2 regions of the Streptomyces rubrogriseus genome follow, and region 2 is predicted to be linked to the other one. Evidence: predicted binding sites of a transcription regulator. Region 2 holds the regulator's gene; the other holds the start of a gene.
What was found. The regulator HspR, encoded in region 2, represses chaperone genes until heat shock. The targets are predictions, from matches to a motif close to TTGAGNNNNNNNNNCTCAA.
Positions count from the first base shown of each region.

Region 1: a site for HspR is predicted at 9,711-9,729, ahead of lon (endopeptidase La). Genes of this name have one in related genera too.

Region 1 is NZ_CP116256.1:7,013,355-7,027,553, forward strand. It holds gene Sru02f_RS31445 (GTP-binding protein) at 1-402, opposite strand, end outside; gene Sru02f_RS31450 (DUF742 domain-containing protein) at 383-865, opposite strand; gene Sru02f_RS31455 (roadblock/LC7 domain-containing protein) at 862-1,374, opposite strand; gene Sru02f_RS31460 (nitrate- and nitrite sensing domain-containing protein) at 1,371-4,358, opposite strand; gene Sru02f_RS31465 (protein phosphatase 2C domain-containing protein) at 4,812-5,603, shown strand; gene Sru02f_RS31470 (MarR family winged helix-turn-helix transcriptional regulator) at 5,621-6,115, opposite strand; gene Sru02f_RS31475 (lysozyme) at 6,365-7,192, shown strand; gene lon (endopeptidase La) at 7,265-9,688, opposite strand; gene Sru02f_RS31485 (spermidine synthase family protein) at 9,867-10,574, shown strand; gene Sru02f_RS31490 (response regulator transcription factor) at 10,688-11,422, shown strand; gene Sru02f_RS31495 (sensor histidine kinase) at 11,419-12,546, shown strand; partial or broken gene Sru02f_RS31500 (multifunctional oxoglutarate decarboxylase/oxoglutarate dehydrogenase thiamine pyrophosphate-binding subunit/dihydrolipoyllysine-residue succinyltransferase subunit) at 12,827-14,199, shown strand, end outside.
Region 2 is NZ_CP116256.1:205,193-219,391, reverse strand. It holds gene clpB (ATP-dependent chaperone ClpB) at 65-2,662, opposite strand; gene Sru02f_RS01030 (Rieske (2Fe-2S) protein) at 2,943-3,278, opposite strand; gene Sru02f_RS01025 (helix-turn-helix domain-containing protein) at 3,531-4,544, shown strand; gene Sru02f_RS01020 (helix-turn-helix transcriptional regulator) at 4,582-5,553, shown strand; gene Sru02f_RS01015 (helix-turn-helix transcriptional regulator) at 5,516-6,553, opposite strand; gene Sru02f_RS01010 (sugar ABC transporter substrate-binding protein) at 6,710-7,828, opposite strand; gene Sru02f_RS01005 (heat shock protein transcriptional repressor HspR) at 8,033-8,488, opposite strand; gene dnaJ (molecular chaperone DnaJ) at 8,494-9,693, opposite strand; gene grpE (nucleotide exchange factor GrpE) at 9,736-10,413, opposite strand; gene dnaK (molecular chaperone DnaK) at 10,410-12,269, opposite strand; partial or broken gene Sru02f_RS00985 (undecaprenyl/decaprenyl-phosphate alpha-N-acetylglucosaminyl 1-phosphate transferase) at 12,365-12,955, opposite strand; gene Sru02f_RS00980 ((Fe-S)-binding protein) at 13,205-14,199, shown strand, end outside.

The DNA.
Region 1 (14,199 bases), 6.8 Mb from region 2:
GTCGGCCAGCACGACGGCGCCGATCGCGCCGCGCACCAGGTCGTCCCACATGAACCAGAACCGCTGCTGGCCCGGGGTGCCGAACAGGTAGAGCACGAGGTCGTCGTCGAGCGTGATGCGGCCGAAGTCCATGGCCACGGTGGTGGTGAGCTTGCCCGGGGTGGCGGTGAGGTCGTCGGTCTCCTCGCTCGCCTCGGTCATCAGCGCCTCGGTCTGCAGGGGCGTGATCTCCGAGACGGCGGCGACCAGCGTGGTCTTGCCGACCCCGAAACCTCCCGCGACGACGATCTTCGTGGCGACCGGCGCGCGGGTGGGATCGGTCTGCCAGGGCTGCACGGGCCCGTCGGTGTCGACGAGCGGGGGGACGCCGAACGCGGCGGCGTCAGAGACGACGGAGTCCACTGAGCACCCTTTCGAGCAGAGCGCGGTCCGGGCGGCCCGTGCCGTGGCCGGTCCCGGTGCCGTACACACGGATCTTTCCCTGGTCCGCCAGGTCGCTGAGGAGCACCCGGACGACGCCGAGCGGCATCTTCAGCAGCGCGGCGATCTCGGCCACCGTACGCATCCGGCGGCACAGTTCGACGATGGCCCGCATCTCCGGCATCACGCGGGAGGTGAGCGCCCCTCCCCCACTGCTGAACGCGTGGGAGGTACCCCCAGTCAGTTCCTTGCGCTCCTCGGCGGCTTCGAGCGCGGCGGTGCCGGCGGTGGCGCCGACGAACGTCTCGACGAGCAGCACGTGGCCGAAGCGGGTACGGCCGCCGGTGAGCGAGTAGGGGCGTACGCGGGCCGGTTTGCGGTCGGCGCCGCGGACGGGGAGGTTGCCCCGGCCGTTCTTGCCGGGTTTTCCGGGACTGCTGCTCATCGGGCGCTCCCCGTCGGCTGGGACGACTCGGACTCCAGGGACTTCCGCAGCTCGGTGCGGAGTTCGGGGGTCAGGACGTGGCCGGCCCGGCCGACGAAGAGCGCCATGTGGTACGCCACGACGCTCATGTCGCACTCCGCCGAGCCGTGCACGCCGAGCAGCGATCCGTCGCTGATCGACATCACGAACAGGCTGCCCTCGTCCATGGCGACCATCGTGTGCTTCACCGACCCGAAGTCCATCAGCCGGGCGGCGCCGACGGTCAGGCTGCCCACGCCGGAGACGACGGTGGCGAGGTCGGCCGCGGAGCCGCGCGGGCCCGCCCGGGGCGTCTCGCGGGCCTGCCGGGCCTCCTCGTTGCGGCCGGGGTCCGAGGACAGGAGCAGGAGCCCGTCGGAGGAGACCACGGCGACCGACCGGATGCCGGGCACCTCCTCGACCAGGTTGGTCAGCAGCCAGTGGAGATTGCGGGCTTCACTGCTCAGTCCGAACGTACTGGGAGCGGTCAACTGCTTGCCTCCTCGACGGTGCCCCCCGTGGCTTCTTCGGTTGTGCCCGCCCCGGCGTCCGGTGCCTGGTCCTGTCCGGTGCGGTCGGCGATCTCCGCCTCGACGTCCCGGCGGCCGGCCTCCGCCCCGCGGCGGAATCCGCCCAGCCGCCGACGGAGCGCGTCGGCGTCGACGGAGCCCGCGGTGCGCGGACGCGGCACCTCGGCCGGGGCGGTGAGCTTCGGGGTCCGCTTGGGCAGGCCCTTGTCGGTGACCGGTTCGGCCTCCGTGGACGGGGCCGGTTCCTGCTGCCCGCCGGCCGCCTCCGCCGGGTCCGGTACGCGGTCGTGGGCGTCGGGGCCGATGGCGTACGGGTCGGGGGCGGTCTCCGGCCGGGTCTCCGGTTCCGCGAGGGCCGGGAGGAACAGGGCCATGGTGGCGTCGTCGGGGAGGTCGCTGCCGGGGGCGGGACCGTCCTGGGCGGACACCGTCTCCGCCGCGGGTTCCGGGGCCATCGGCCCGGCCGGGTCTTCGCGCTCGTCGGGTTCCGGAGTCCGCGGCGCGTCCGCGTGGGAGGCGTCCGCCTCGGCACGGCGTACGGCTTCCTCCGCCGAGGCGACCAGCGGGTCGACGACGGGCTCGGCATCGGGGCCCGCCTCCTCCCCGGCACCTTGCTCCGCCGTCTCAGCCGTCTCAGCCTTCTCCGCCGTACCAGCCGTCTCCGCCGTCCCAGCCGTCTCCGCCTTCTCAGGCTTGTCGGACTTCTCCGTCCGCCCGTGCAGGACGTTGGAGTTGGCCTCCGCGTCGGCGCCGGGCAGGGAGAAGGTGCCGGTGCCGTCGGACACCGGCACGGTCGGGGCCAGCGCGGCGGGCGGGGCGGCGGCCAGCAGCGGGCTCGGCAGGACGACGACGGCCGCGACGCCGCCCTGCTTCTGCTCCCGCAGCCGTACCCGCGCCCCGTGCCGGTGGGCGAGCCGGGCGACGACATAGAGGCCGAGCCCCAGACCGTCCTCGCCCTCCTGGTCGTACGGTGCGTCCGGGTCGAAGTCGGTGAGGCGGGCGTTGAGCCGCTGGAGGCGTTCGGTGGCCATGCCGATGCCCTCGTCCTGGACGGAGAGCATCACCTCGCCGTTCTCCAGGAGCCAGCCGGAGACCTCGACGGGCAGGTCCGGCGGCGAGAAGGAGGTGGCGTTCTCCATCAGCTCGGCCAGCAGGTGGGAGAGGTCGTCGGCGGCGAACCCGGCCACGTGGGCGTGCGGCGGCAGCGCGGCGATGCGCACCCGCTCGTACCGCTCGATCTCACTGACCGCGGCCCGGACCACGTCGACCAGCGGCACCGGCGAGGCGCTGTGCTGGACGTGCTCGGTGCCGGCGAGGACGAGGAGGTTCTCGCTGTGCCGGCGCATGACCGTGGCGAAGTGGTCGAGCTTGAACAGGGTGGCGAGGCGGTCCGGGTCCTGCTCGCGCTCCTCCAGGCTCTCGATGACCGCGAGTTGCCGCTCGACCAGGCCGAGGGTGCGCAGTGCGAGGTTGACGAAGGTGGAGCCGATGCTCTTGCGCACCACCTCCAGCTGGGCGGCGGACTCGGCGAGTTCGGTGCGCAGTTCCTCGCGGGCGTCGGCCATCTTCTGCCGCTGGCCGACCAGGTGCTTGCGGTCGGACTCCAGCGTGGCGACCCGCCCGGCGAGCGTGGCGGCGTGCGTGTGCAGGGCGTTGACGGAGCGGACGACCTGCGCGAACTCGTCGTTGCGGCCGGTGAAGGCGACCGGCTCCTCGGTCGTCGGGTCCGCCGCGCCGGCCAGCCGGGCCGAGCCGCGGCGCAGCACCGACAGCGGGCGGGTGAGGGTGCGGGCCAGGGCGGTGGCGATACCGACGGCGAGCAGGATCAGGGCGCCGAGGACGGCGATCCGGACCTCCAGCGCGGTGACGTCGTCGTCGCGCAACTGCTCCAGGGCCTCGACGCGCTTCTCGTACAGGGCGGACTCGGCACCGCGCATCGCGTCCACGCGGGCGGAGAGCGCGGCGTCCAGCCGCTTGGTACTGGTGCCGAGGTCGCGGTCGGAGAGCGTGGGCTCGTCGGTGAGGCCGGCGAGGTACTTCTCGGCGGAGTTGACCTCGGGCCCGGCGACCGTGGCGTCGAAGCTGCCGCGCGCCTCCTTGGGAGCGCCCTCACGGAAGTCGGCGAGGGCCGCGTCGGAGCGCACCCGGGCCTGCTGGGCGGCGGCGGCGAGGGCGTCGCGCTGCTCGGCGTCGGAGTCCGAGGAGGTGGTCGTCTCGGTCGGCAGGCCGGTGACCGGGTCGATGACGGTCTCGGTGGTGCTCGGCACGTTCAGGGCCGCCAGCAGCAGGCCGCGGGTGGCGGCGGCCTGCTGGACGGCGGTGTCCAGCTCGGCCAGCGCGTACGCGCCGGAGCCCGCGCGGGGCGGCATCTCCTCGCCCAGCTTCTCGGCCAGGGCGTGGAGTTCGGCGATCGCCTCCGAGTACGCCTGGTGGGCCTCCAGCGCGGTGCTCTTGCCGGTGAGGGCGGCGCGGCGCAGCGCGGCGACGGCGTCGAGGTCCTCGCGCAGCGAGGCGGGCGTGTCGGTGTCGGCGCGCAGCTCCTCCACCTGGCGGTCGACACGGGCGCTGCGCTGCTCGGAGGGCGCCTTCGACTTGGGGCGGCCGGCCGCGATGTAGGGGGTGACCTCGTCGCGCTCGTCGGCCAGGGAGTGGGCGAGGGTCAGCGCGCCCTGGGTCTGCTCGGCGAGCGTCACCAGTTCCTGGGAGTCGTGCAGTTGCCCGGAGGCGGCCACGACCGAGGGGGCTCCGGCCCCGGCGACGGCGGCTGCCACGACGGCCACCGCGACGATGAGGCGGTTGCGTACGTGGGTGGCACGGCCCTTGCCGACGGGAGCCTCCGGCGGCTGCGGAGGGGTGGAGGTACCGGGGGTGCGCTCCGCGCTCCCCACGGGGGCCGTCTGCTTGCCTGTGCGACGAGGCCGCGTCTTCTGCACCGGTGCTCGCATTCCTGACTCGTGTACCCGTGGGCCCGGGTGGCGCTCCGTCAACTGGCCGGCCGGGGGCGCGTGCACCCACTGCCGGGCGCTGGGCTGTTCCCCGGCCGCCGGCCGCGCGTCGGGCGGGGAAACCGCGTGAGCGGGGCAGTCCCCCCACCGGTTCCCGACCCTCCCAGTGCCGGTGGGCGGTGAGCGCGCATCATCCGACCCGCCACCCGAAGGAGTGAACCCCGGAGGGGAGTTGAGGAGCAAGTTCCCCTGGCGCATGCCGCACGGTAGCCCGGCGAGCCGGTTGGACGTCTGCGACGGGCGGTGGCACTATGTGCCGCCACGCGCCGACGGAGCTTGGAATTCCACCCCAAATCCGGCGCCTGACCTGCGCTGCCGCCTCGATTCCGGGAGAACCCGAGGAAGGTGCCAGCCTTTTGCGAACGCTGTGAAGGGGTCGTGCAGACTGGCCGGATGCGTACGGAACTCGTCTCGGAACCAGGCCTCGCCGACCGGCCCAACGAGGACTTCGCGAGCGTCGGACTACCCGCCTCGGGACAGGGTGGTTCACTCGTCGTCCTCGACGGTGTGACGCCGCCACGCACCGCGACGGGGTGTCTGCATTCCGTGCCCTGGTTCACGGCGCGCCTCGGTGGAGCGCTGACCGAACTGACCGTTTCACTCCCGGATCTCCCCCTCGTCGAGGCCCTGTCCCGCGGCATCGCGCGTACCGCCGCGGCGCACGCGGAAACCTGTGACCTTTCTCACCCGCGCACGCCGCAGGCAACCGTGGTCCTCGCGCGCTGGTCCCCGGCCGCCGTCGAGTACCTGGTCCTGTCCGACTCCGCACTCCTGCTGGAGGCTCCCGACGGCACCGTCACCCCCGTCCTGGACGACCGGCTGGCCCGGCTGCCCCGCTCGGCCCTCGTGAGCGACGCGGTGATCGACGCCGGACTGCGCAACAAGGAGGGCGGCTTCTTCACGGCCGCTGCCGACCCCGCCGTGGCGGCGCGCGCCGTGACGGGGGTGCTCCCGCGCGGTGCGGTGCGCACGCTGGCGGCGCTCACGGACGGGGCCGCGCGGTGGGTGGAGAAGTTCGGGGAGGGCGACTGGGGGGACTGCCTGGCACTGGTCCGCAAGCAGGGCGCGCAGGCCCTGGTGGACCGGGTGCGCGAGCTGGAGCGTGCGGACGCGGCCGGCGGCCGGGCGTTCCTCGGGCGCAGCAAGACGCACGACGACGCGACGGTGGTCTACGCCGAGTTGTAGGACGGACGGCGCCGGTACTACTTCTCCATCCCCCGGTTGAGTTCGTGCAGCAGCCGGGCCAGTTCCGTCACCTCGCGCGGGTCCCAGCCGGCGAGCCGCCGGGCGTACCGGGCACGGCGGGCCTCCCGGACCCGGCCGACGCGCTCCTGGCCCTCCGGGGTCAGGGTGACCAGCCAGGCCCGGCCGTCGGCGGGGTCGGGCTCGCGGGCGACGAGCCCGAGTTCCTCCAGCGCGCGCAGCTGGCGGGACATGGTGGCCTTGCCGACGCCGATGAAGGCGGCGAGGTCGGTGGCGCGCTGGCCGCCGCACTCGCCGAGCCGCACGAGCAGGCCGTACGCGGACGACTCCAGGTCGGGGTGGACCTCCCGGGCCATCTCGCCCTGGTTGGCCCGGGCCCGCCGCAGCAGGACGGTCAGCTCCCGCTCCAGGGCCAGGAACTCCGGTTGGTTCACACCACTGCCGGACAGGTGGGATTCGCCCCCGCGACCGCCGCCGTTCCCGTCTTCGTGCACGTCAGCCCCTGCCTCGATTTTCCGGTCCTGAAAGTTTCCGCCACGGGCCGCCATCGCCGCAGCTCGCCAAGTATTTCGCAGGCTTAGACCAACGGCGGCTCCCGGTCCTCTTCCACCCGCCGTTTCTACGTGCGTAGAGTCTTCACCGGACCTCCGGATGGCATGCGCACGCCATTCCCATGCCATCCAGGGGTTCTCCCCACTCGCGCATCCCCCACCGAGCACCACCGAGCCATCGGAGGGCACGTCATGCTCGTGCACAGATCCGGATCGGCCCGCGGGCGGCGGTTCGCCGTCACCGGGATCCTGCTCGCCGCGTTCTCCCTCGTGTTCACCCTTCCCGCCGACGCCTCGTCGTCCGCGGACGTCCCGGCCCGCGGCTCCGCCCACATGGGCATGGGCGTCGCGGCCCACGACGGCGAACACGGCACCCCCGTCCCGGGCCGCGCGGCCCAGACGGAGGGCGTCGACGTCTCCAGCCACCAGGGCAACGTCGCCTGGTCGACCCTGTGGAACAGCGGCGTCAAATGGGCCTACGCCAAGGCCACCGAGGGGACGTACTACACCAACCCCTACTTCGCCCAGCAGTACAACGGCTCCTACAACGTCGGCATGATCCGGGGCGCCTACCACTTCGCCACGCCGGACACGACGAGCGGCGCGACCCAGGCCAACTACTTCGTCGACCACGGCGGCGGCTGGTCCAGGGACGGCAAGACGCTGCCGGGCGCGCTCGACATCGAGTGGAACCCGTACGGCGCCACCTGCTACGGCAAGTCGCAGAGCGGGATGGTCTCCTGGATCCGCGACTTCCTGAACACCTACAAGGCCCGCACCGGCCGGGACGCCGTGATCTACACGGCCACCAGCTGGTGGACCCAGTGCACCGGCAACTACGGCGGCTTCGCCGCCAACAACCCGCTGTGGATCGCCCGGTACGCCTCGACGGTGGGCACGCTGCCGGCCGGCTGGGGCTACTACACGATGTGGCAGTACACGTCGTCCGGTCCGACGGTCGGCGACCACAACAAGTTCAACGGTGCGCTGGACCGCGTCGTCGCGCTGGCCAACGGCTGACGGCTCCCCGCCCAGGGCGAAGGCCCGGGCCCCCTCACGGGACCCGGGCCTTCCCTCATCCGGTCGCGTCCGTCACGCCGCGACCGGAACCTCACGCTCCGCACCGTTGGTCGCCGGTGCGAGCGCCAGTTCCAGCACCTGGCGGACGTCGGTGACGGCGTGCACGTCGAGCTTGTCCAGCACCTGGGCCGGGACGTCGTCCAGGTCGGGCTCGTTGCGCTTGGGGATGATCACCGTGGTGATCCCCGCCCGGTGCGCGGCGAGCAGCTTCTGCTTGACCCCGCCGATCGGCAGCACCCGCCCGGTCAGCGAGACCTCGCCGGTCATCGCGACGTCGGTGCGCACCAGCCGGCCGGACAGCAGCGAGGCGAGGGCCGTGGTCATGGTGACGCCTGCGCTCGGACCGTCCTTGGGGACCGCGCCCGCCGGGAAGTGGATGTGCGCTCCCCGGTCCTTGAGGTCGCCCACCGGCAGCTCCAGCTCGGCGCCGTGACTGCGCAGGAAGCTCAGCGCGATCTGCGCCGACTCCTTCATCACGTCGCCCAGCTGACCGGTCAGGGTCAGCCCCGCCGCGCCGGTCTCCGGGTCGGCCAGCGACGCCTCGACGTAGAGGACGTCGCCGCCCGCGCCGGTGACCGCGAGGCCGGTGGCCACGCCGGGCACCGCGGTGCGCCGCTCGGCCGGGTCCTGGGCGGACTCGGGCACGTGGTGCGGCCGCCCGATCAGGGCGCGCAGGTCGCCCTCGGCGACGGTGAACGGCAGCTCCCGCTCGCCCAGTTCGTGCTGGGCCGCCACCTTGCGCAGCAGCCGCGCGATGGACCGCTCCAGGGTGCGCACGCCCGCCTCGCGGGTGTACTCGCCCGCCAGCTTGCGCAGCGCGCCCTCGTCGACGGTGACCTCGTCGGCGTCCAGTCCGGCCCGCTCCAGCTGGCGCGGGAGCAGGTGGTCCCGGGCGATGACGACCTTCTCGTCCTCGGTGTAGCCGTCCAGGCGGACCAGCTCCATGCGGTCGAGCAGGGCCTCCGGGATGGCCTCCAGGACGTTGGCGGTGGCGAGGAAGACCACGTCGGACAGGTCCAGCTCGACCTCCAGGTAGTGGTCCCGGAAGGTGTGGTTCTGGGCCGGGTCCAGGACCTCCAGCAGGGCGGCGGCCGGGTCGCCCCGGAAGTCGGAGCCCACCTTGTCGATCTCGTCGAGCAGGACGACCGGGTTCATGGACCCCGCCTCCTTGATCGCCCGCACGATCCGGCCGGGCAGCGCGCCGACGTACGTACGCCGGTGGCCGCGGATCTCGGCCTCGTCGCGGACGCCGCCCAGGGCGACGCGGACGAACTTGCGGCCCATCGCGTGGGCGACGGACTCGCCGAGGCTGGTCTTGCCGACGCCGGGCGGACCGACCAGGGCGAGCACGGCACCGCCGCGCCGGCCGCCGACCACGCCGAGGCCCCGGTCACCGCGCCGCTTGCGCACGGCCAGGTACTCGGTGATGCGCTCCTTCACGTCCTCCAGTCCCGCGTGCTCGGCGTCGAGCACGGCCTGGGCGCCCTGGATGTCGTAGGCGTCCTCGGTGCGCTCGCTCCACGGCATCTCCAGGACCGTGTCGAGCCAGGTGCGGATCCAGGAGCCCTCGGGCGACTGGTCGGAGGACCGCTCCAGCTTGTCGACCTCCTTGAGCGCGGCCTCGCGGACCTTCTCGGGCAGGTCGGCGGCCTCCACCCGGGCCCGGTAGTCGTCGGACTCCTCACCGTCCTGCTCGCCGTTGATCTCGCGCAGTTCCTTGCGGACGGCTTCGAGCTGGCGGCGCAGCAGGAACTCCCGCTGCTGCTTGTCGACGCCCTCCTGGACGTCCTTGGCGATGGTCTCGGCGACGTCCTGCTCGGCGAGGTGGTCGCGCAGCTGCTGGGTGGCCAGCTTGAGACGGGCCACCGGGTCGGTGGTCTCCAGCAGCTCGACCTTCTGCTCGGTGGTCAGGAACGGCGAGTAGCCGGAGTTGTCGGCGAGCGCGGACACGTCGTCGATGGCCTGGACCCGGTCGACGACCTGCCAGGCGCCGCGCTTGCGCAGCCAGGCGGTGGCGAGCGCCTTGTACTCCTTCACCAGCTCGGCCACCTGGCCGGGCAGCGGATCGGGGACGGTCTCGTCGACCCGGGTGCCCTCGACCCAGAGCGCGGCGCCCGGACCGGTGGTGCCGGCGCCGATGCGCACCCGGCCCCGGCCGCGGATCAGGGCGCCGGGGTCGCCGTCGGCCAGACGGCCGACCTGCTCGACCGTGCCGAGGACGCCGGTGGCGGCGTGGGTGCCGTCGATGCGCGGGACGAGGAGGACGCGGGGCTTGCCGGGCTCGGACCTGGCGGCGGCCTGGGCGGCCTCCACCGCGGCCCGTACCTCGGCGTCGCTCAGGTCCAGGGGGACGACCATGCCGGGCAGGACCACTTCGTCGTCGAGCGGCAGCACGGGCAGGGTGAGCGGTGTGAAGGCGGCGGACTCAGCAGCCATGATCTCCCCTTCGGCAGTCAAGTTGAGTTACATCGACTCAATGAAAGGGAGCCCGGGATTGTTCCCCAAGGCCTGTTCGCTGTGAGCGATCAAGCGCGGAGGGTGCTTCGCGCCTTTCGAGGACAGCACCGTCGCACCGGTCCGCATTCCTCCGGCCGGGCGATGCCAGGATGGGCCGATGCCCCTCACTACCCACGACTCCCCCGAGGCTTCCGAGGCCCCCGAGGTGCTGGACCGCCGCGAGGGCCCGTACGGCGAAGTGGTCCTGCGCCGGCACGGGACGCTGTTGCAGATCATCGCGAACGGCTGCTTCCTGATGGACACCTCCGACGGGCGTTCGGAGCGGCGCCTGGTCGACGCGGCGGCCGACGCGCTGGCCGCCTCCGGCGGGCGGACCGCTCCGCACCTGCTCATCGGCGGTCTCGGGGTCGGCTTCTCCCTCGCGCACGCGGCCGCCGACCCCCGCTGGGGCCGGATCGCGGTCGTCGAGCGCGAGGGCGCCATCATCGACTGGCACCGCTCCGGACCGCTGGCCGCGCTCTCCGCCGACGCGCTGGCCGACCCGCGCGCGGAGATCGTCGAGGCGGACCTGGTCGAGTACGTCAATGAGACATCCGACACGTACGACGCCCTGTGCCTGGACATCGACAACGGCCCCGGCTGGACCGTCACCGAGGGCAACGACGGGCTGTACGCGCCGTCCGGACTGGCGGGCTGCGCACGGCTGTTGAGGCCCGGCGGGGTGCTTGCCGTATGGTCCGCGCAGCCCTCTCCGGAATTCGAAGAAACCTTGCGTAATGCCGGTTTCCAACAGGTGCGTACCGAAGAGATCCCCGTTGCCCGGGGCGTTCCGGACGTCGTGCACATCGGCGTCGGGCCTGGATAGCAAAGGCGCGGTGACTCCCCGTACGCTGCTGCCCTGACGCGGATCATTCAAGCGTCAAGCGCAGTCATGGGATCACCCCACGGATTCCGGAAAGCACACCTCAGGGGCGGGCGATGGAGCAGACACAGACCTCCCACAACGGCACGGCCACCCAGGGCGCCCAGCGCCGGGTGCTGGTGGTCGAGGACGATCAGACGATCGTGGACGCCATCGCGACCCGCCTGCGCGCCGAGGGGTTCCTGGTGCAAACGGCGGGCGACGGTCCGTCCGCCGTCGACACGGCCGAGGCTTGGCAGCCCGACCTGCTGATCCTCGACATCATGCTGCCCGGCTTCGACGGCCTGGAGGTCTGCCGGCGCGTGCAGGCCCAGCGGCCGGTGCCGGTGCTGATGCTCACCGCGCGCGACGACGAGACGGACATGCTGGTCGGCCTCGGCGTGGGCGCCGACGACTACATGACCAAGCCGTTCTCGATGCGCGAGCTGGCCGCCCGGGTGCACGTGCTGCTGCGGCGGGTGGAGCGGGCCGTGGTGGCCGCCTCCACGCCGCGCAGCGGCATCCTGCGCCTGGGCGAGCTGGAGATCGACCACGCGCAGCGCCGGGTGCGGGTGCGCAGCGAGGACGTCCACCTCACGCCTACCGAGTTCGACCTGCTGGTCTGCCTGGCGAACACCCCGCGCGCGGTGCTCTCCCGCGAGCAGCTGCTCGCCGAGGTGTGGGACTGGGCGGACGCCTCCGGCACCCGGACCGTGGACAGCCACATCAAGGCGCTGCGCCGGAAGATCGGCGCCGAGCGCATCCGCACCGTGCACGGCGTGGGCTACGCCTTGGAGACACCGACGCCATGAGCAGCAGAGGACGGGAAGCCGCACGGAGGAGCCCCGGCCCTCGGACCACCGGGGAGCCCTGGGGCGGCGTGCGCCCGTTCTCGATCAAGACCAAGCTGGGCGCGCTGGTCGTCACGTCGGTGCTGATCACCACCGGCCTGTCGGTGATAGCGGTGCACACCAAGACGGAGCTGCGCTTCATCACGGTCTTCTCGATGATCGCCACGCTGCTGATCACCCAGTTCGTGGCGCACTCGCTGACCGCGCCGCTGGACGAGATGAACGCGGTGGCCCGGTCCATCTCGCACGGCGACTACACCCGCCGGGTGCGCGAGAACCGCCGCGACGAGCTGGGCGACCTGGCCGTCACCATCAACCGGATGGCCGACGACCTGGAGGCCCAGGACCTCCAGCGCAAGGAGCTGGTGGCGAACGTCTCGCACGAGCTGCGCACCCCGATCGCGGGCCTGCGCGCGGTGCTGGAGAACATCGTCGACGGCGTCACCGAGGCCGACCCGGAGACCATGCGCACGGCGCTCGGGCAGACCGAGCGGCTCGGCCGGCTGGTGGAGACGCTGCTCGACCTCTCCCGCCTGGACAACGGCGTCATACCGCTGCGCAAGCGCCGCTTCGAGGTGTGGCCGTACCTGTCGGGCGTGCTGAAGGAGGCCAACATGGTCGCCTCCGCGCGCGCGGGCATCGCCTCCGGCTCCGGCAGCCACACCCGCACCGACGTGCACCTGGCCCTGGACGTCTTCCCGCCGGAGCTGACCGCGCACGCCGACCCCGAGCGCATCCACCAGGTCGTCGCCAACCTGATCGACAACGCGGTCAAGCACAGCCCGCCGCACGGCCGGGTGACCGTCCGGGCGCGACGCGGCGAGCTGCCGGAATCGCTTGAGCTGGAGGTTCTCGACGAAGGGCCCGGCATTCCGCGCTCGGAGTGGCGCCGGGTGTTCGAGCGGTTCAACCGGGGTTCGGTGTCGCGGCCGCACGGTCCGGGCAGCGACGGGGGCACCGGTCTGGGCCTCGCGATCGCGCGCTGGGCGGTGGATCTGCACGGCGGCCGGATCGGGGTGGCCGAATCCGAGCGGGGCTGCCGCATCCTCATCACTCTTCCGGGCCTGCCGTCGACGTCCGGTTGACGTAGGGTTCGAAGCGGAGCGTCAAGATCCACTGCGTCCGCCCTGGCAGACACGTGTGATCAGGCACGGGCCCGCGTTTTCGAGGCGCCGGGTCCCGGTCTCCCGATCCCGCACGCGGCAGAACCTCGGTTGTTTCCCGCCATTTCCAGCGCCGAAACGCGGTCTGCAATGTGACTTACGCGACGATGAACGGGCCCAGTCTGACCTTCCGGGGCCGGTAGGCGTAGCCTTGATTCCCGCTGTCCACCATCTTGTGAAGCGGAAGAGGGCGGTTCTCGCCGTGTCGCCACAGTCCCCCAGTAACTCGAGCATCTCGACCGACACCGACCAAGCGGGTACCGCGGGAAAGAACCCCGCGGCCGCGTTCGGTGCCAATGAGTGGCTCGTCGACGAGATCTATCAGCAGTACCTCCAGGACCCGAACTCCGTGGACCGAGCCTGGTGGGACTTCTTCGCCGACTACAAGCCCGGAGCGGCGGCGACCCCGACCGCCGCCGGCACCGTGCCCACGGACACCGGCAGCACGCCACCGGCCGCCCCCGCCCCGCAGGCGCAGGCTCCTGCCCCGGCGCAGCCGCAGGCCGCCGCCCCGGCGCCCGCTCCCGCGAAGCCCGCCGCTGCCGCCCCCGCGGCTCCGGCCGCTCCGGCCGCCAAGCCCGCCGCCGCGCCGCCAAGCTGGCCGCCAAGCCGCAGGCGAAGGCCCCCGCGCCCGCCAAGGACGCCGGCACCGCCCCCGAGGGCCCCGAGCTGGTGACCCTGCGCGGCCCGGCCGCCGCGGTCGCGAAGAACATGAACGCCTCGCTGGAGCTGCCCACGGCCACGTCCGTGCGCGCGGTCCCGGTGAAGCTGCTGTTCGACAACCGCATCGTCATCAACAACCACCTCAAGCGCGCCCGGGGCGGGAAGATCTCCTTCACGCACCTGATCGGCTACGCGATGGTGCAGGCCATCAAGGCCATGCCGACGATGAACCACTCGTTCGGCGAGAAGGACGGCAAGCCGACCCTGGTCAAGCCGGCCCACATCAACCTCGGCCTCGCCATCGACCTGGTCAAGCCCAACGGCGACCGCCAGCTGGTCGTCGCGGCGATCAAGAAGGCCGAGACGCTGAACTTCTTCGAGTTCTGGCAGGCCTACGAGGACATCGTCCGTCGCGCCCGCGACAACAAGCTGACGATGGACGACTTCACCGGCGTCACGGTCTCCCTGACCAACCCCGGCGGCCTCGGCACCGTCCACTCCGTGCCGCGCCTGATGCCCGGCCAGTCGGTCATCCTGGGCGTCGGCTCCATGGACTACCCGGCGGAGTTCCAGGGCACCAGCCAGGACACCCTGAACAAGCTCGGCATCTCGAAGGTCATGACGCTCACGTCGACCTACGACCACCGGGTCATCCAGGGCGCCGCCTCCGGCGAGTTCCTGCGCCAGGTCGCCAACCTGCTGCTCGGCGAGAACGGCTTCTACGACGAGATCTTCAAGGCGCTGCGCATCCCCTACGAGCCGGTCCGCTGGCTCAAGGACATCGACGCCTCGCACGACGACGACGTCACCAAGGCCGCCCGCGTCTTCGAGCTGATCCACTCCTACCGGGTCCGCGGCCACGTCATGGCCGACACCGACCCGCTGGAGTACCAGCAGCGCAAGCACCCCGAC
Region 2 (14,199 bases):
GCACCACGACCACGCGGTCCTGGAACACCTGCTCCAGGACCGCGATGGGAGAGGACCTTGCGCACTACAGCGTCTTGCCGCTCGCCGGTCCCACGATCAGGTCGTCGCCGAAGCGGTCCACCCGGACCGTGTCGCCGTCCTTGATCTCGCCGGAGAGGATCTCCCGGGCGAGCCGGTCGCCGATCGCGGTCTGCACGAGGCGGCGCAGCGGGCGGGCGCCGTAGGCCGGATCGTTGCCCTCCTCGGCCAGCCAGGCGAGGGCCTCGTCGGTGACCTCCAGGGTGAGGCGGCGTTCGGCGAGCCGCCGGGCCAGGCCGTTGATCTGGAGCCGTGCGATCCGGCTCAGCTCCTCCTTGCTGAGGGCCGAGAAGACCACCAGGTCGTCGAGCCGGTTGAGGAACTCCGGCTTGAAGGAGGACCGGACCACCTCCAGGACCTGCTGCTTCTTCTCCGCCTCGCCGGTCGTCGGGTCGACCAGGTACTGGCTGCCCAGGTTGGAGGTGAGCACCAGGATGGTGTTGCGGAAGTCGACGGTGCGGCCCTGGCCGTCGGTGAGACGGCCGTCGTCCAGCACCTGGAGCAGGATGTCGAAGACCTCGGGGTGCGCCTTCTCCACCTCGTCGAGCAGTACGACCGTGTACGGCCGCCGCCGCACGGCCTCGGTGAGCTGGCCGCCCTCCTCGTAGCCGACGTAGCCGGGCGGGGCGCCGACCAGCCGGGCCACGCTGTGCTTCTCGCTGTACTCGGACATGTCGATGCGGACCATGGCCCGCTCGTCGTCGAAGAGGAAGTCGGCGAGCGCCTTGGCCAGCTCGGTCTTGCCGACGCCGGTGGGGCCGAGGAAGAGGAAGGAACCCGTCGGGCGGTCCGGGTCGGCGATCCCGGCCCGGCTGCGCCGTACGGCGTCGGAGACGGCCCGCACGGCCTCGGTCTGGCCGATGAGCCGCCTGCCCAGCTCGTCCTCCATGCGCAGCAGCTTCTGCGTCTCCCCTTCGAGCAGGCGTCCGGCGGGGATGCCGGTCCAGGAGGCGACGACGTCGGCGATGTCGTCGGCGCCGACCTCCTCCTTGACCATGGTGTCCCGGGCCACCTCTTCCTCCGCCTCGGAGGCGGCCTCCAGGTCGCGCTCCAGGTCCGGGATCTCGCCGTAGAGCAGCTTGCTGGCGGTGTCGAAGTCGCCGTCGCGCTGGGCGCGCTCGGCCTGCCCGCGCAGTTCGTCGAGCTTCTCCTTCAGCTCGCCGACCCGGTTGAGGGACTGCTTCTCCTTCTCCCAGCGGGCGGTGAGGCCGCGCAGCTCCTCCTCCTTGTCGGCGAGGTCGCGCCGCAGCCGCTCCAGGCGCTCCAGGGAGGCGGCGTCGGTCTCCTTGCCGATCGCCAGCTCCTCCATCTTCAGCCGGTCGACGGAGCGCTGGAGTTCGTCGATCTCGACGGGCGAGGAGTCGATCTCCATCCGCAGCCGGGAGGCGGCCTCGTCGACCAGGTCGATGGCCTTGTCGGGCAGGAAGCGGGAGGTGATGTACCGGTCGGAGAGGCTCGCGGCGGCCACCAGCGCGCTGTCCGCGATCTGCACCTTGTGGTGGGCCTCGTAGCGGCCCTTGAGTCCGCGCAGGATGGCGATGGAGTCCTCGACGGTCGGCTCGGCGACCAGCACCTGCTGGAAGCGCCGCTCCAGGGCGGGGTCCTTCTCGATCCGCTCCCGGTACTCGTCGAGCGTGGTCGCGCCGACCATGCGCAGCTCGCCGCGCGCGAGCATGGGCTTGAGCATGTTCCCGGCGTCCATGGCGGAGTCCCCGCCGGCGCCGGCGCCGACGACGGTGTGCAGCTCGTCGATGAAGGTGACGACCTGCCCGTCCGAGTCCTTGATCTCGGCGAGCACGGTCTTCAGCCGCTCCTCGAACTCACCGCGGTACTTCGCCCCGGCGACCATGGCGCCGAGGTCCAGCGCCACCAGCCGCTTGTCCTTCAGGGACTCGGGCACGTCCCCCTTGACGATGCGCTGGGCGAGCCCTTCGACGACGGCGGTCTTGCCGACGCCGGGCTCGCCGATGAGGACGGGGTTGTTCTTGGTCCGCCGGCTGAGCACCTGGACCACCCGCCGGATCTCCTGGTCCCGCCCGATGACGGGGTCGAGCTTCCCGTCCCGGGCCGCGGCGGTGAGGTCGGTACCGAACTTCTCCAGGGCCTTGTACTGGCCCTCGGGGTCGGCGGTGGTCACGCGACGCCCTCCCCTCGCCTTGCGGAAGGCCTCCTGCAGCTTCTTCGCACTGGCTCCCTGCCCCTCCAGTACCTCACCGGCCGCGCCGCCCTTCGCGGCGATGCCGAGGAGCAGGTGCTCGGTGGAGAGGTACTCGTCCCCGAGTTCCTTGGCGCGTGCCTGGGCGTCGGCGACCACGGCGAGCATCTCACGGCTGGGTTGCGGGGGTGCGACGGTGGACCCGGTCACGCTGGGCAGCCCGGCGACGATGCGCTCGGCGCCGGTGCGCACCGCGGCGAGGTCGGCCTCGACAGCGGCGAGCAGGTCGGTGATGTTCTCGTTGTCCTGCCCCTGGAGCAGGGCCAGGAGCAGGTGGGCGGGGGTGAGGTCGGCGTTTCCCTCGGTCACGGCCCGGTTGCTGGCCGCGTTGATCGCGTCCCGGCTCCGGTTGGTCAGCTCGGCGTCCACGTTCTGGCTCTCCTCCTCGCGTCAGTGCTGACTCATCCAGCGTACACAAAGTTGAGTCGATTCCACTCAAGGTGGATCGCCCGTCTCCCTCAGGGACGCCAGAGTGCTCGCACAGGGAGTCGGGACCACGTCGCACGAGTGCCTTTTCGGCCAGCCGTGGAACCGGCCGCTGTCGTGGGATGTCCGCACATGCGACAGCGGCGTCACCGTGTTCAGGTCACGGTGACGCCGCTGCCGGGGGGAAGCACCTGAGCGATTGTGTTACGACGGGGGAATCGCGTCAGGCACTGCGGGGGGTGGCCGAGATGGTCCTCACTTCGGGGATCTCCGGCTGCTCGAGCCGGTGGTCCCGCTGGTCCAGGTTCACAAAGATCATTCCGTACCGGATGGCACACCGGACGGGCTGCGGCGCCCCCCGAGGCCGCCGCAGACACCGGTACGCACGCACGTCGCCGTCCTCGTCCAGCGTGACGACGACCGGCTCGCCGAAGACGGTCACCATCAGGGAGTCACCGGCGTGCGGGATCGCGGTGACCAGGTCGATGAAGTGCCAGCCGGAGCGGTAGGCGCTGGCCATTTCACGACGGAAGGAGCGGTCGTCGGGTGGCGTGGTCACTTCAGCCCCCCGAGTTCGCAACGCCCGATGGCCAGTGACTGTCCGCCCGAACATCGCCCTCCGTATCGGAGTTAAAGCTCAGCGCTCCGAAGATGGCGGCGGCGAAGAGGGCGCCAGCAAGCACCGAGCGAACCAGTCTGTTGCGCATGGTCGGCTTCGTCCTCACTCGTAAGTCTCCTCTTCCCCCGTCAGGTAAGACGATGGCTCATTCCCACACCTCATGGCCACACAATCGGTGCATCATGTTCCTGCATGTTCAGGACCCTGGGGGGTGGAGATTTGGTGGCAAATCAGACTAAGGCGTCGCATCCCCATGCGGTGACCGAACTGTGCGACGAAGGTACCCGGCTCTACGCGAACGCCCTACGCCTGGGACGGATCGCGAGGGCAGACGTGGAATCCGCTCCCTGTCTGATGGAACTCGCGCTGATACACCCGGATCCGGACGATGCCGACTGGTTGCGCCCCGTGCCTCCGTCTGCCGCTCTGGCTCAGCGCCTGCACCCCCTCGAGCGGGAGATCACGGAACGGCGGCGGCTCTCGATCGAGCTGGCGGACGCGTTCGAACCTTTCATGGCCATCGGCACGCAGCCGGCGCGGAGCGAGCACTCCATCACGGTGCTGGAGGGCGGTGACCGCATCAACGCGGCCCTCAACCTGGCCACCACCCAGTGCCGGACGGAGATGCTCACGGTACAGCCGAGTGACGACCAGTTCTCCGAACGCAGCCTCATTCAGGGACTCGAGCGGGACAAGCCGCTGACGGAGCGCGGTGTGCGGATCCGCACGCTCTACCAGCACACGGCCCGGTACAGCCCACAGAAGATCGCCTACGTCGCCCAGCTGTCCAACGGCAAGGCGGAGTACCGCACGATCGACGAGGTGGTGGAGCGCCTCATCGTCTGCGACGAGACCGTGGCGTTCATCCCGACGCGCGACGACCAGCAGGTTGCCCTCGAGATCCGTAATTCCGGCCTGGTCCGTTACCTGATCAAGGTCTTCGAATTCATGTGGAGCCGGTCCGTGCCGCTGAACGCCGGCGCGCCCTACGAACCCGCACCGGGTGGTATCACCGACATCCAGTACTCCATAGCCAAGCTGCTGGTCGAAGGACACGTCGACGAGGCCATCGCCCGGCGCCTGGGCATGAACGTACGCACCTGCCGAGCACACATAGCCAAACTGGCACAGTCCCTCGGTAGTGGCAGTCGCGCCCAACTCGGCTACCTCATAGCCCAGTCGGGGATCCTGGAGACGGATCACTGATCCCAGTCGACGAAGAGAGCCACACGTGACCCGAGAGATGCATCACCACGGAACGGAGGAGCTGTGTGATGCGGGCCTGGAGATCTACGCCCGCGCACTGCGGGAAGGACACCTTCCCAGCGCCGAGGCAGCCGCGGCTCCCTGCCTGATCGACAACGGCGTGCTTCACCCGGCCGTCGAGGACCTGGACCGCCTCGAGCCCGTACCGCCCACCGTCGTGCTCCAACGCCTGCTCCGGTCCTCGGAGGACCGCATCGCCGACGAGAGACGGCGCGGGCAGCGGATGGCCGATGTCTTCGAGCCCCTCATGCGTCTGGGTCGCCGCGATGCCCCCACCGAGGACACTCCGGCCCTCAGAATCCTCAGCAGCAAGGAGCGCACCGGCCAGGCAATCGAGGAAGCCATGGCCGAGGGCAGGAAAGAACTCCTCGCCATCCAGCCGCACGACTCACACGTCGGGAAGCGCCCCGACATCCTCGAAGGGGCCATGAAGCGGGACCAGGACTTCCTCGACCGCGGGGCCCGCGTACGGGCGTTGTACCAGCACACCATCCGCCACGCCCCCTACACGCGCGCCCGCTACGAGCAGCTGACCGGTGACGTCGAGGCGCGCACGCTCGACGAGGTGACCGAACGCCTGATCATCATCGACCGCACCGTCGCCTTCATCCCCGCCAGCGCCGACCGCTCCCTCGCGCTCGAAGTCCGCCACCCCGCCCTCATCGCCTACTTCGTCAACACCTTCGACCGCCTCTGGCACCTCGCCACGCCCATGTACCCCCAAGCCGTCCACCAGCCCACCCTCAACGGCATCACCCCACGCCAACGCGCCATAGCCGCCCTCCTCGTCGAAGGCCACACCGACAGTGACATCGCCGACCGCCTCGGCATGAACGTCCGCACCGCACGCGTCCACATCGCCAAGCTCGCCGCCACCCTCGGCAGCGAGAGCCGGGCCCAACTCGGCTACCTCATCGGGCAGTCGGGGATTCTCGACCAGGAAGCATGACGGGGGACGGGGCGCTGCGCGGGGAGCCGTCCAGGCCGGCCTGGGCTATGCGGACGCCCAACTGCGTGCGGCTGGCCGCGCCCAGGGTCTCGGAGAGCCGGGCGATGTGCGCACGGGCCGTACGGACGCTGATGCCGAGGCGTTCCGCGATCACCGCGTCCTGGTGGCCCTCCGCGAGGAGCGCCGCGATGGACTGCTCGCGGTGGGAGATGCCCTCGATGCCGGTGTCGGGGAGGGGGGCGGTGAGCGGGATGGCGAGGCGCCACAGGCGTTCGAAGACCGTGACCAGGTAGGAGATCAGGGCGGGATGGCGCAGCTCCAGGGCCATCGTGCGGTCGGTGTTGGCGGGGATGAAGGCGACGGTGCGGTCGAAGAGGATGAGACGGTCGATGACCTCGTCCAGGGTGCGGGCTTCCACCGCGTCGCCCATCAGCTCCAGGTAGTTGAGCAGGCCCTGGCCGTGCCGGGCCACGTGCGTGTACAGGTCCCGCATCCGCACCCCGCGCCCGCGCAGCGCCAGCGCCCGGTGCAGGCCCTCGGACAGCTCGTGTTCGCGCCGGATGCCGCCGGGCTGGACGGTGAGCACCTCCGTCGTACAGGCCTGCGTCGCCTCGTCCATCGCGGCCTGGATGCGGGACAGCCCGTCCAGGACCCGGATCGCCGTGCTCTCCGTGCCGGCCGGGGTCTGGAGCAGCCGGCCGAGGTCCGCGTACCACTCGAAGGCCTCCACGGCCGAGCCCACCCGCCGCTGACTGGCGCTGACCTCGTCGTGGACCCCGCGCAGCAGCCGCGTCATCACCTCCTGCGGGGAGGTCGGCACCAGCCAGTCCATGTCGTCGGGGTCGGGGTGCAGCAGGGCCAGTTCCAGGAGGCAGGGCACCGGCTCGGCGTCCCGGCGCGGTACCCGGCCGCGCCGGACCGCCCGGGAGTAGACGCGGTCCCCGGCCGCGCACAGCCGGTCGGCCCCGTGGGGGTGCTCCTGAGCCCCGTGCCCGGCCATCGCCCATCCCACCCCCGGTTCCGGCTCTTCCGCAGCGCAACTATGCGCGGCCGGGACCGGCTCCGCAACAAGGCTCCGCAGCGGACGGAGGCCGAAAAGAGCCGGTTGCGGGCGGAACGCCCGGTCACCGTGGAACCGGGCGGACACGCGGGCTGTCTACTTCAGACCGAGCTCCGCGCACGCGTCCTCGTACTTGGCGGTGCAGATGTCGGTGACCTTGTAGAAGCCCTCCGCGACGACCGTCTCCTCGATGTTGGCCTTGGTGAGGGCGACGACGGGGACGAGCTGGGCGGGGATGCCCTTGTGGGTGGGGCTGTCGACCTTGTCGCGGGCCAGCGCGTCGAACTGGATGTCCCGGCCCTGGACCCGCGCCACGGCCATCTCCGCGGCGTTCTCGGCCTCCTGCGGGTAGGACTTGTACACGCTCATGTACTGCTCGCCGGTGACGATCCGCTGGACCGCCGCGAGTTCCGCGTCCTGGCCGGTGATCGGCGGCAGGTCGGTGACGCCCGCGTCCTCCAGGGCCTTGATGATGCCGCCCGCCATGCCGTCGTTGGCGGAGTAGACGCCCGCGATCTTCTTCTTGCCGATCTTCTCGATCGCCTCGGTCATGTTCGCCTCGGCGTTCTCCGGCTTCCAGTCCTTGGTGTCGAAGGACTGGGCGATCGTCACCTTGCCGTTCAGCTCCGACAGCGCGCCCGCCTTGAACTGCTTGGCGTTGGGGTCGGTGGACGAGCCGTTCATCATGACGATCTTCTCGGAGCTCTCCGGGTCGCCGCCGAGCGCCTCGATGAGCGAGCGGCCCTGGACCTCGCCGACCAGCTCGTTGTCGAAGGAGATGTAGGCGTCGATCGGGCCCTCGGCCAGCCGGTCGTAGGCGATGACGGGGATGCCGGCGTCCTTGGCCTTCTGCACGCCGTCCGCGATCGCGTGCGCGTCGACCGCGTCCAGCACGATCACGTCGACCTTGTCCTCGATCATCTGCTGCATCTGGTCGGCCTGCTTGGTGGCGCTGGCCTCGGCGTTGGCGTACTTGACGATGCCCTCGTCACGCGTCAGCTCGCCGACCTTCTTCTTGAAGAAGGGGTAGTCGAACTGCTCGTAGCGCGTGTTCTCCTTCTCCGGCAGCAGCAGCCCGACCAGGAGGTCGTTGCCCTTGGTCGGGCTGGCGTCGTCGCTGCTCTCCGACGCGCCCAGCATGCCGCAGGAGGCCAGCGAGAAGGTCATCAGGGACGCGGCCACGGATATGGCGATTCGACGGGCACGGCTGCTCACTGCGCTAGACCTTCCGACACACGGGCGTAGTTGGTATCCAGGTGACCCAGGTGACCCCGGTGAAGAGAGCCAACGCTGTCTTCACCAAATCGTCAAGAAGTACTAGACCAATGAGACAGCACCGTTGTGAACCGGCCCCGGAGGACGCGGTGGTCCTCCGGGGCCGGTGATGCCGTTTTCCCTTGTGCCGACTGCCGGTCCGGCTCAGTCCGAGGACTGGCCGCGGCGCCCCGGACGCCAGACCACCAGGGCGCTGGTCTGCTGTACCTCTTGGTAAGGGACCAGGTCACGGCGGTACGACGCGTGCACCGCGGCCTCGCGCTGGCGCATCGCCGTGGCCGCGCCGTCGAGGGCGGCGGCCAGCTCGGCCGCGCGGGCCTGGAGCTCGGCGACCTGGTTCTCCAGTTCGATGATGCGCTTGATTCCGGCCAGGTTGATGCCCTCGTCCTGCGACAACTGCTGGACCTGCCGGAGCAGTTCGATGTCGCGGGCCGAGTAGCGCCGGCCGCGGCCGGCCGTGCGGTCGGGGGAGACCAGGCCGAGGCGGTCGTACTGGCGCAGCGTCTGCGGGTGCAGGCCGGAGAGCTGGGCCGCCACCGAGATGACGTAGACCGGGGTGTCCTCGGTCAGTTCGTACGGGTTGCGTCGACGACCGTCCATTCCCGTCATGCTCCCTTCGCGGCCTGGAACAACTCCGCCCGCGGATCCTCGTCCGCGGTCGCCTCGCGATACGCCTGAAGCGCGTCACGAGCCTTCCCCGTCAGATCCTTCGGAACACTCACCTCCACGGTGACCAGGAGGTCGCCGCGGGTGCCGTCCTTGCGGACCGCGCCCTTGCCCCGGGCCCGCATGGTGCGGCCGTTGGGCGTGCCCGCCGGCAGCTTCAGCGTGACGGACGGACCGCCCAGGGTCGGGACGCGGACCTCGCCGCCGAGGGCCGCCTCGGCGTAGGTGACCGGGACGGTGACGGTGAGGTTGTCGCCCCTGCGGCCGAAGACGGGGTGCTCCTTGACGTGCACGACCACGTACAGGTCGCCCGCCGGACCGCCCCGCTCGCCCGGCGTGCCCTTGCCGCGCAGCCGGATGCGCTGCCCGTCCGAGACCCCGGCGGGGATACGGACCTGCATCGTCCGCGAGGACTTGGCGCGTCCGGAGCCCTTGCAGACCTCGCAGGGGTCCTCGGCGATCAGGCCGCGGCCCTTGCAGTCCGGGCACGGGTCGGTGAGGGAGAAACCGCCGCCCGAGCCCCGGGCGACCTGGCCGGTGCCGACGCAGGTCGGGCACACGCGCGGCGTGCCGTTCTTGTCGCCGGTGCCCGAACAGGCCTTGCAGGGCGCCTGCGAGGACATCCTGAGCGGCACGGTCGCGCCCTCGATGGCCTCGGTGAAGCTCAGGGTGACCTCGGACTCGATGTCCTGCCCGCGCCGCGGCTGCGTACGCGTGCCGGTGCCCGGTCCGCCGCCGGTGCGGTTGAACAGGCCGCCGAAGACGTCCCCGAGGCCGCCGCCGAAGCCGCCGGCGCCGCCCTGGCCTCCCCCGCCCTGGGCGCCGCCTCCGAAGAGGTCGCCCAGGTCGAAGTTGAAGGTGCCGCCGCCGCCCGCGCCCGGCCCCGGGCGGAAACCGCCGTTGCCGAAGAGGGCGCGGGCCTCGTCGTACTCCTTGCGCTTCTTGGGGTCACCGAGGATGTCGTTGGCCTCGGAGATCTCCTTGAAGCGCTCCTCCGCCTTGACGTTTCCCTTGTTGGCGTCCGGGTGGTTCTCGCGGGCGAGCTTCCGGTACGCCTTCTTGATCTCGGCCTCGGTGGCGTCCTTGGGGACGCCGAGAACCTTGTAGTAGTCCTTCTCGATGAAGTCCTTCGTGCTCATCCCCGACGTCCCTCCTCTCGCGCCCTGTGCGTCACCTCGAGCTCAGCCCTCGTCCGGGCCACCGCTCTCCTTGGTCCCGGCGTCGTCCTCCGCGCCCGAGGCGTCCTGCGCCTCGGTGGCGTCCTCGGCCGGCTTGACCGTCTGGGCGCCCGGCTGCGGCTCGGCGACCGCCACCCGCGCGGGGCGGATGGTGCGTTCGCCGATCCGGTACCCGGGCTGCAGGATCGCCACGCAGGTCGTCTCGGTGACGTCCGGTGCGTAGGAGTGCATCAGGGCCTCGTGGATCGTCGGGTCGAAGGGCTCGCCCTCCTTGCCGAACTGCTGGAGGCCCAGCTTGGCGACCGTGGTCTCCAGCGACTCCGCGACGGACTTGAAGCCGCCGACCAGTTCGCCGTGCTCCCGGGCACGCCCGACGTCGTCGAGCACGGGAAGCAGCTCGGACAGGAGGTTCGCGACGGCGACCTCCTTGACCGCGACGCGGTCCCGCTCCACCCGGCGGCGGTAGTTCTGGTATTCGGCCTGGAGGCGCTGGAGGTCCGCGGTGCGCTCGTTGAGCGCGGTGCGCACCTGGTCCAGCTGGGCCACCAGGCCCGCGTTCTCACTCGCGTCCCCGGCCGGGGCCGCCCCCTCTTCGGAGGCGGCCTGCGGCTCGGCGTCGTCAGGGGTGGCGCCGGAGGGGACGTCGGGCTTCTCCTCGAAACCCGGGGTCTCCTCCGTCACGCGGCACCGTCCTTGCGCTCGTCGTCCACGATCTCGGCGTCGACGACGTCGTCGTCGGCCTTGTCACCGGCGCCCGCGTCGGCACCGGCGCCCGGGGCCTCGCCGCCGGCGGCCTGCGCGGCCTGGGCGTCGGCGTACATGGCCTGGCCCAGCTTCTGCGAGACGGCGGCGACCTTCTCCGTGGCGGTGCGGATCTCGGCGGTGTCCTCGCCCTTGAGCTTCTCCTTCAGCTCGGCGACGGCGGACTCGACCTCGGTCTTCACCTCGCCGGGGACCTTGTCCTCGTTGTCCTTGAGGAACTTCTCCGTCTGGTAGACGAGCTGCTCGCCCTGGTTGCGGGACTCGGCGGCCTCGCGGCGGGCGTGGTCCTCCTCCGCGTACTTCTCGGCCTCCTGGCGCATCCGGTCGACCTCGTCCTTCGGCAGCGAGGAGCCGCCGGTGACGGTCATCTTCTGCTCCTTGCCCGTGCCCAGGTCCTTCGCGGTCACGTGCATGATGCCGTTGGCGTCGATGTCGAAGGCGACCTCGATCTGCGGGACGCCGCGGGGCGCCGGCGGCAGACCGGTCAGCTCGAACATCCCGAGCTTCTTGTTGTACGCCGCGATCTCGCGCTCGCCCTGGTAGACCTGGATCTGCACGGAGGGCTGGTTGTCCTCGGCGGTGGTGAAGATCTCCGAGCGCTTGGTCGGGATCGTCGTGTTCCGCTCGATCAGCTTGGTCATGATGCCGCCCTTGGTCTCGATGCCGAGGGACAGCGGGGTGACGTCGAGCAGCAGGACGTCCTTGACCTCGCCCTTGAGGACACCGGCCTGGAGGGCGGCGCCGATGGCGACGACCTCGTCCGGGTTGACGCCCTTGTTGGCGTCCTTGCCGCCGGTCAGCTCCTTGACCAGCTCGGCGACGGCGGGCATACGGGTGGAGCCGCCGACGAGGACGACGTGGTCGATCTCGGACAGCTGGATGCCGGCGTCCTTGATGACGTTGTGGAACGGCGTCTTGCAGCGCTCCAGCAGGTCGGAGGTCAGCTGCTGGAACTGGGCGCGGGTGAGCTTCTCGTCCAGGTGCAGCGGGCCCTCGGCGGAGGCCGTGATGTAGGGGAGGTTGATCGTGGTCTCGGTGGACGAGGACAGCTCGATCTTGGCCTTCTCGGCCGCCTCGCGCAGGCGCTGGAGCGCCATCTTGTCCTTGGCCAGGTCCACGCCGTGGCCGGACTGGAACTGCTTGACCAGGTAGTCGACGACGCGCTGGTCCCAGTCGTCACCACCGAGGTTGTTGTCACCGTTGGTGGCCTTCACCTCGACGACGCCGTCGCCGATCTCGAGCAGCGAGACGTCGAACGTACCGCCACCGAGGTCGAAGACCAGGATGACCTGCTCGTCCTTGTCCAGGCCGTACGCCAGCGCGGCGGCGGTCGGCTCGTTGACGATGCGCAGGACGTTGAGGCCCGCGATCTCACCGGCCTCCTTGGTGGCCTGGCGCTCGGCGTCGTTGAAGTACGCCGGGACGGTGATGACCGCGTCGGTCACCTTCTCGCCCAGGTAGGACTCGGCGTCCCGCTTCAGCTTCTGCAGCACGAAGGCGCTGATCTGCTGCGGGTTGAAGTCCTTGCCGTCCAGGTTGACCTTCCAGTCGGTGCCCATGTGGCGCTTGACCGAGCGGATGGTCCTGTCGACGTTCGTGACCGCCTGGCGCTTGGCCACCTCGCCGACGAGCACCTCGCCGTTCTTGGCGAAGGCGACGACGGACGGCGTGGTCCTGGCGCCCTCGGCGTTGGTGATGACGGTGGGCTCGCCGCCCTCCAGAACGCTGACGACGGAGTTAGTCGTGCCCAGGTCGATGCCGACCGCACGTGCCATGGTGAATAACCTCCAGCTGACTTGAGTGGAACAGGCTCAAGTGTGCACGACACCCGGCGATGGGTCAACAGAGGTGAGTCGAGCCGACTCAACTCTTATCCGTTCCTTACACGCAACGGCGCTCCGACCTGCACGTTCTCGGTACTCGTGGCCTGACGAACCGGAAAAATCGCCGCCCGGAAGGACGCACCCCCCGCGCCTCCGGTTGCCCCACGAAGCGCCTGGGACACTCCGGCCCGCGGCCGCCGCACGCGCGGATACACGTCCACGGCAGTCAGCGCGCAGAGCACCCCGGCGCCACCGACCGGCCCGTACCCCGTCCGGGCGAGCACGGCGGCCCCGGCGAGCAGGAAGCCGGTGAAGAGCGACCCGCACGCGCCGAGCGCGATCCGCGCGGGATGCCAGTTGTGCGGCAGGAACCCGGCGAGCGCGGCGGCCGGCACGAGCAGCAGCACCGCGGGCCCGTCCATCAGCTCCACCGCGGCACACGCGCCGACGCCGAAGGCGGTCACGACACCCACCGTGCCGGCCACCCCGTCGGCGTGGTCGAGCCCCCGGAAGGCGCCGGTAACCAGCGCCACCCGGCCCACCGCGAGCGCCCCGGCCACCGGCCCCGTCTCGCCGTACGGCACCACGCAGGCCGCCGCCACGGCCGTACCGGCGAGGAGCCACCGCCGTAGAGCCCGGGCATAAGCTATGCCGAATATCATGCTTTGCGACGAATCGCACCGCCACACCGGCATGGCACCGGTGTGGCGCCGACGGGACACCGGGTCCGGACGGACCCACCGGGGTCAGGGTTGCCTCAGCGACGCAGATCACCGCACGTCCGACTACAGTGCGGCGGAGGATGGGGGTACTCTCAGACGAACTGAATAAGTTACCGCTTAGTAATACCGCCCCCTCGTAACCTCGCAGGCCCGAGGAGCCCCCAAATGCAACTCGCCGCGATCATCGTGTCGCTGGTCCTGATCGTGGTCGGCGTCGCACTGTTCGGCCGCGCCGTCCTGCAGATCGTCAACTACATGCGGCTGGGCCAGCCGGTGCCGGCCGGAACGCGGACCAACGACCCCGTGGACCGCACCGTCACCGTGGTCCGGGAGTTCCTCGGCCACACCCGGATGAACCGCTGGGGCATCGTCGGTGTGGCGCACTGGTTCGTCGCGGTGGGCTTCTTCTCCCTGCTGCTGACCATCGTCAACGCCGTCGGCCAGCTCTTCCAGGCCGACTGGATCCTGCCGGTCATCGGCGACTGGGCGCCGTACAACGTCTTCGTCGAGTTCATCGGCACGATGACGGTGCTCGGCATCCTGGTCCTGATCGTGATCCGGCAGCTCAGCCACCCGCGCAAGCCGGGCCGCAAGTCCCGCTTCGGGGGCTCCAACTTCGGCCAGGCGTACTTCGTCGAGGCCGTCATCCTCATCGTCGGCGTCTGCATCTTCATGCTGCACGCGCTGGAGGGCGCCCTCCACCACGTGGACGGCTACGAGGCGTCGTTCTTCATCTCGTATCCGGTCGTCTCCGCGTTGCAGGACGTGGACCTCGGCACGCTCCAGAACCTGGTCTACTTCTTCGCCGGGCTGAAGATCGCGACCTCCTTCATCTGGATGATCACGGTCGCCCTGAAGACCGACATGGGCGTGGCCTGGCACCGCTTCCTGGCCTTCCCGAACATCTGGTTCAAGCGCGACGCGAAGGGCGGCACCGCGCTCGGCGCGCTGCTCCCGATGACCTCGGGCGGCAAGCCGATCGACTTCACCGACCCCGGTGACGACGACGTCTTCGGCGTCTCCCAGGTCGAGCAGTTCTCCTGGAAGGGCCTGCTGGACTTCTCCACCTGCACCGAGTGCGGCCGCTGCCAGTCGCAGTGCCCCGCCTGGAACACCGGCAAGCCGCTCTCCCCCAAGCTCCTGATCATGTCCCTGCGCGA